DNA from 2 places in the Arthrobacter sp. DMZ02-1R genome. Region 2 is predicted to be linked to the other one. Evidence: riboswitches for the same ligand, from Rfam matches in the RefSeq annotation. Region 2 holds a riboswitch; the other holds the start of a gene.
What was found. Region 2 has a riboswitch for cyclic di-AMP ahead of AC3ANQ_RS01135 (hypothetical protein). Riboswitches for the same ligand answer to the same signal wherever they lie in the genome.

Region 1: linked by a shared signal. The riboswitch ahead of AC3ANQ_RS18210 (NlpC/P60 family protein) and the one ahead of AC3ANQ_RS01135 (hypothetical protein) in region 2 are both predicted to bind cyclic di-AMP.

What each region holds. Positions count from the first base shown of each region.
Region 1 is NZ_CM173230.1:3,834,094-3,837,317, reverse strand. Features, by position in the region: gene AC3ANQ_RS18220 (iron-dependent transcriptional repressor DtxR) at 1-500, shown strand, start outside; cyclic di-AMP (ydaO/yuaA leader) riboswitch at 626-837, shown strand; gene AC3ANQ_RS18215 (M23 family metallopeptidase) at 840-1,661, shown strand; cyclic di-AMP (ydaO/yuaA leader) riboswitch at 1,807-1,974, shown strand; gene AC3ANQ_RS18210 (NlpC/P60 family protein) at 1,980-2,732, shown strand; gene AC3ANQ_RS18205 (HNH endonuclease) at 3,070-3,224, shown strand, end outside.
Region 2 is NZ_CM173230.1:246,685-249,908, forward strand. Features, by position in the region: gene AC3ANQ_RS01130 (PucR family transcriptional regulator) at 1-152, shown strand, start outside; gene AC3ANQ_RS01135 (hypothetical protein) at 295-1,449, opposite strand; cyclic di-AMP (ydaO/yuaA leader) riboswitch at 1,452-1,602, opposite strand; gene AC3ANQ_RS01140 (flavin-containing monooxygenase) at 1,745-2,821, opposite strand; gene AC3ANQ_RS01145 (TetR/AcrR family transcriptional regulator) at 2,894-3,224, shown strand, end outside.

The DNA.
Region 1 (3,224 bases), 1.3 Mb from region 2:
AAACCGGCCGGAAACGTGCCACTGAGGTCATGCGCAAGCACCGTCTCGCCGAGCGGCTCCTGGCCGACGTCATCGGGCTGGACTGGGCCTATGTCCATGACGAAGCATGCCGCTGGGAACACGTTATGAGCGAGCGCGTTGAGCGGCGGCTCTATGAGCTCCTGGACCACCCCACGGAATCTCCCTACGGCAACCCCATTCCAGGACTCGAAGCCCTGGGCGGAGTTGCGTCTCACCCCTTTACGGATGGCGTGGTCAACCTTCTTGAAGCGATGAACGAATACTCACCGGACAACCGGGTCATTGTCAGCCGGTTGGCTGAACCGATCCAGGTGGAACCGGAGCTGTTGGTGCAGCTGGACGAAGGCGGAATCCGCCCCGGAGCCAGGGTTTCCCTGGAGCGTGTGGGGGAGTACATCTCCGTTCGCGTGCCCAATATCGACGGTGCCTTGGAGCTGCCGCCTGAGGTGGCCTCGCACGTGTTTGTCACGGTCTCATAGCGCTTTCGGCAAAGCGATCGGCAAAGATAACGGAATTATTACTGCGGGGGTTAATCCCCTATAGTTTACTACTGGCGCCGATACCAAAGCGTTACCTGATCCGAAGCCGAGTTCTGCCAGCGGATCAGGTGGATTAGTCCATTCACTGGCAGAAGCGGGGGAACCACCAGCGGCGGTCGAAAGACAGCCTTGGGGTGAAGTCCGCAGCGGATGTGCAACAAAGCGCAGGGCCTTTCCGGGGATCCCTCTGTGCTTCGCGCCCTCCACGCGGACCGGGTCCATGCACTCTCTGACCCGAATCCGACAGCTAACTTCGCAGGCTTGCCAGAGAGGAACACTTTGACCACGCAGAACACCAGGGGCCGCAGACGCGCGTCCGGTCCTACTGCTGAGCTGCGGACCATGCAGGTCGTTGCGCACGATCGGCCCCGCGATCCGCATCGCGAAGTGCGCCGGCGCAAGGGCCCCTTGCGGCAAATAGCCGATTTCGCCGCCGCGAGCGGTGCGGGACAGAAGGCCGGTGTGGCCCTCGCCGCCACGGGCCTCATCCTGACGGTGGCCATGCCGGGTACCGGCGCATTGACGGCCGCCGCGGAATCGAACCAGGCTTCCGCGGCTTCGGCGGGGACGCAGGCCGAGATTCCCGCTGCGGCCAATGCCACCATCGACTTCAGCCGAGCTGCCGTTTCCACTACGGCGGATCCTGATAGCAAACTCAAGCAGCTCCTGAGCGCGCAGTCGGTCGGCAGCATCAAGACGTCGTCCTCGAAGGGCACGCTGGGGGCTCCGCTGGACACCCTCACCACGGCCTCGCCGTTCGGCTACCGCGTGAACCCCATTACGGGAGGCCTAGGGGAGTTCCACCGTGGCCAGGACTTCGTGGCCCAGTGCGGCACCCAGGTACATGCGGCTGCGGCCGGCAAGGTCACGTTTGCGGGCTGGCACCCGTATGGCGGTGGAAACCGAATTGTGGTGGACCACGGCAACGGCCTGGAGACCACGTACAACCACTTGTCCTCGTTCAGCGTCCAGGTGGGCCAAACAGTCAACCGCGGCGACGTCGTCGCTTTGAGCGGCACCACTGGCGCCTCCACCGGCTGCCACCTCCATTTTGAAGTCATGGTCAACGGCGACGTCGTTGATCCCCTGGGCTGGCTGTAGCCAATCCGATGGACGTCTCTCGCATGCTTGTCACGCTCCGTGACCTGAATGTGACATTCAGCCAAAACTCCTGTAGCGTCTAACTCGCATCAACTTTTAGAGAGTTGATGCACTCGGGTGGATTGCCTAGCTCTGCCACTGCCTGAGGTTCCGTTCGCAAAACATCGTCTGGCAGAGGCGGGGGACCCACTTTTGGTCATCTTCATCGATGGCCTTGGGGTTAAGTCGCATTTGTTTCCTACCGGAAGCATTGCGGCCGGATGACTCCCATCCGAATCCGACAGCTTACCTCGCGGGCATAGGGAGAGGCCTCTTAACGTGTCTTCACGCACTACTCTTGCGCGCCACCGCGCCGCGGTCACCAAGACCAACTCGCTTGCCGTCATCGCTAAGACCGTCGGCAGCAACGCCGGTGGTGTAGGCCGTCAGGCAGCAGTTATCGCCGCTGCGTCCGGTCTGGTTCTCACTAGCGGTATCGCGGCCAACGCTGCCGAAACCAATGTCCCCCGCGAGTCCACTGCGACCTCCACCCTGGAAGTCCAGTCCATCGCCCAAGCCAGTATTGCGGCCGACTCCTCCGTCGCCATCAAGTACGAACGTCCGGCTGTTTCCACGGCGGCTGCTCCGGTTGTCGAAGCTCCGGTTGCCGTCCAGGAAGCTGTTGCCGCTCCCAAGGCCGCTACGGGCGCCGGAACGCTCTCTGTTTCCGCCGCTGTATCCCCCGCCGCGAAGGTTGCCAGCGGCAAGGGCGCAGCAATTGCGGCCGCAGCTTACGCGCAGCTTGGCGTTGCCCAGGACTGCACCGCCCTCGTTTCGAACTCCCTGGCCGCTGTTGGCATCAACTTCCACGGTTGGCCGGCAGACTACATGTCCCTCGGCCGCACGGTCAGTGCTGCTGAAGCACAGCCGGGTGACCTCGTTTACTACCAGAATGGCGGCATGGGCAAGGCCCACATCGCTGTTTACGTCGGTAACGGCATGGCCGTCCACGGCGGTTGGAACGGTGGCACCACTGCTTTGTACAGCGTGAACATCGGCTCCGGTCCGGTCTACATCCACGTTGGTGGCTAAATAGCTTCTGCTAAACAGTTTCACAAGAACATCCCCGCTGGTCCGCCCGCGGGGATGTTCTGTTTTAACCAGCATGTGCCACAACTTGTGACCACCGTCTGCTGAGGACGATTCCGTGCCCGCGGCAGCGTCAACAGCCGTTGCCCCCGGACAGTTGAAGGTTCCCGCCACGTGTCCGGTACATGAACTTTGCCCGACACAGTGCCGGATCCCACCCACGGATTCGTTGATCCGGCCTCCGCGTGTTTACTCTTGTGATGTCGATCCACAGCCCGTACATGCAGAGGGCAGCCGGCCCTCGCGCCCCTGACGGGTGCGGCCGTGAAGAGGTACGTGCATGCGCACACTCGTTCTGAATGCTGGATATGAACCGCTGGCGGTAGTAACCTTCCGCCGGGCGCTGGTCCTTGTGCTCACCGGAAAAGCGAGCGTAGTGGCAGAAGGCGACGAGCCTGTCGTCGGGCCACAGGAGATTCTCGGACGTCCCTCCGT
Region 2 (3,224 bases):
CCACGAAGCTGCACTTGCACCGCAGCAGCATCTACAACCGGTTGGCCAGGGTCCGCCAGCTCATCGGCGCTGATCCGATGAATGGCGCTATCCGGCTCGAACTCCATGCAACGCTCAAAGCGCGCCGCTGGGCGGGGCGCCCGCGGATTTGAGGTTGCGCCGGTTACCGCTTGAACGGCCTCAGCTGAAGGCTGCAGCGCCAGCGGTCCGGGCGTCGTTGGACTGATGCGGTCCGGGTGCTCCTGCAGCACCGCCCGTGCCACACGACGGAAGAGGTTCGATGCTGTCCCATCCTCACTGCAGGACCCCGCTTGCAGCGTCCAAAACCGAACCGAGATCCACGCCTGGTTGGGTGGGCTGCGGGGAAGCCGTCGGTGCGCTGCTCGGCTTCACTGGCGGCTTCGGCTTCGATTGACCAGGTGGCGTGTGCGAGTACGGGTCGGTCGGGGTGGGCGTCGGTGAGGGCGGGTCGGTGGGGGTCGGTGAGGACGGGTCGGTTGGGGCCGGGGTCGGGGTGACCGTGACCGGCGGAGCCGGGCTGGGAACCGGAGCAGGTTGAGCCGGCGTGGGAGCGGCCGGCACCGGAGCAAGGCTTGGGGGCAGCGCTGATGGGACTACAGAGGGAACCCGAATGGAGATTGATGGTGCCCCCGCGCTCGACGGCTTGACGGCGACGGGCGCTTGCTGCGGCCCTTGCGCTGGATCCGCCGTGGTCTGACCGGCCTTTGCGGCCGGGGCGTTTGCCGAGGGTGAAGCTGTTGCGTCGGGGGAGACGCTCGCCACAGTGGAAGGGACGTCGGGCTGTACGGAGCTTTGGCTGTCCGCGTCCTTGGCGCGGGTTTCCTGGCCGAAGAAGGGCAACTCAAGGGCATGGCCCAAGGATCCGGCGGTCAACAAGATGCCGAGGGCTCCGGCCACTACTGCCATTCGGTTGCTCATGGTCCGGATGGTCGCAGCCTTCTTCAGGACGGCATGGGGTTCGCGGTTGAACGACGATCCGGCGAAGGACGCCGGAGCGAAGCCTGCACGGGTAGCCGTTGGAAGGGCGGTTGTGGGTGCCTTCTGGGTTTCGGCGGGGGGTGCAACGGTCGGGATGGCCGTGGTGGCGGGTTCCGGTTCGGCGGGGGCCGCCGTCGTTGTTGCCACTATCGGGATGGCTGCGGTGGCTGGTTCCGGGGCGGTGGCGGGTTCCACCGTTGCGGGTGCCGCGGCCGGAAGGTTCGCGGTCTCGCTGGCTTGGGCTGCCCGCTTCCGCTCGGCCGCGCGGGCGGCCGCTCGCGTGGTGGGCGTCGTCGTCGGGTTCGTCGGGGTGGTGGGTGCCGGCGTCGAAATTTCGGAAGCCGGTTCAGGGACGAACGGTCCGCTGTCTTGGGCCCGACGGCGTCCGGTCGGTTTGGTGCGCTCGCGCGCCACTTGGGCACGGCGAGGCTGATCCATGGTTGGGGACATGGTGATTGCCTCTCAACGCCTCCGAGGTTAGCTGTCGGGTTCGGACGAGGCCGTCCGGCCGCGCATGGCGGCTTCACCCCAAGGACCTGTGGAGAAGTAGGCCCGGAGACTCTGGGTCCCCCGTCTCTGCCGCTAATCTAGCGGAATCCGGGTTGCGGCAGAGCTCGGCGTCAGCCCGGAAGCGACCCAGCTGGGGATTGGGTCGCCCCTCGACCGTACAACAGCCGGCCAGAAATGTCACATTTAGATAACGGGCCGGGCGACCGGTATTCCGCTGGGATTTTCGCCCAGCGATCTAGTCCCGCGACGCTCCAGCCTGCCCGGCGATGAGTCCGGCGACGTGTTCGGCGTCCCGGCCGACCCCACCCACGAGGCCCGAGGTCAGTCCGTATTGGAATGGCATGCCCACGAAGAACAGCCCCGGCAGTTGCTCCACGGCTCCCCGGCAGGTAAGCGGCCAGCCGTCCTCGTCCGCCGGAAGTCCTTGGATCCAGGCAAAGTGCGGTTGATAGCCGGTAGCCCAGATCACGGTGGAGACAGGGAGTGTTTGGCCATCGTCCAGGAGCGGCTGGCCCCCACGGGTGCCCGTCAGGCGTGGCAGGCGGGTGACTCCCGCGGCGTCGAGCTCTTTCGTGGACGCCCGGATCAGCGGCGCGCCGTGCTTGGTGAAGCCGACCGCAACTTTGCGGCCGATAGGAGTGGATCGGTTCATCACGTTGTGGATGAAGAGCCACCAAAGCCCCCCGGCGTATCGCGTCACAGGACCCGGAACGTGGAACGGGGGAGTTCCGGCGACGTAGGTGCGGTGGCTGGATGCGAGCTCCAGGGCAATTTCGACGCCGGATGTGCCGGAGCCGACCACCAGGACATCTCCGGGCGGAACCGAGTCCGGGTTGGCGTACCCCGCGCCGTGCAGTTGGTGAATGCCCGGGTCCAAGGCCTCTGCGAAGGCTGGAATCCTTGGGCGGGCATTCGGGCCTGTTGCAACAACCACGTTCTTGGCCAGGATCGGTCCGGAGCTTGACTGGACTCGGTATCGCCCGTCGTCGCGCTCGATTCCGGTCACCTGGACGCCATGACGCACCGGGAGGTTCCAGTTACCGGCGTACGCCTCGAGGTATTCGGCCATGGCGTCTTTGCTGGGAAAGGTGCCCCGGTTGGCGGGGAAGGGCAGGCCGGGCAGGGAGTCGTGCTGCGCAGGGGTGAAGAGCCGCAAGGAATCCCAGCGGTTCCGCCACACATCGCCTGTGCGGGCATGTGAATCCAGGATGAGGAAGTCTTGCCCTTGTTTCTTCAGATGGAATCCGGTGGCGAGCCCGGCCTGTCCGGCGCCGATAACCGCGGTGTCTACTTGCTCAACGTTCATGTCCATCGCGAAGCCTCCTGAGGTGTGCCAGCTTGACTAGAATAGCATTCTAGTCATTGGAATGCTATTCTTTTTTTCGTGGAGATTCGGCATAACGACAGGCGGGTGGCTCAAGCTGTCGCCACCAAAGCTGCGGTGGTCGAGGCCGCCAAGGAACTGTTTCTGAGCAGGGGATACGTGGCCACCACTATCGGGGCAGTTGCCGAGCAGGCTGGCGTGGCTATCCAGACCATTTACAACTCGGTGGGCAACAAGGCGGCGCTACTCTCGGCCGTGGTCGACGCTACGGCTGCCGGTCCGGAGGCGCCCCGCTCCGTTCCGGAAACCATGCGCGAGCGGACAGCCGCAGCCGTCGACGCAGGCGCGGTCATTGAATTGTTGGCTGACTGGTTCTCCGAAGTGCACCCAC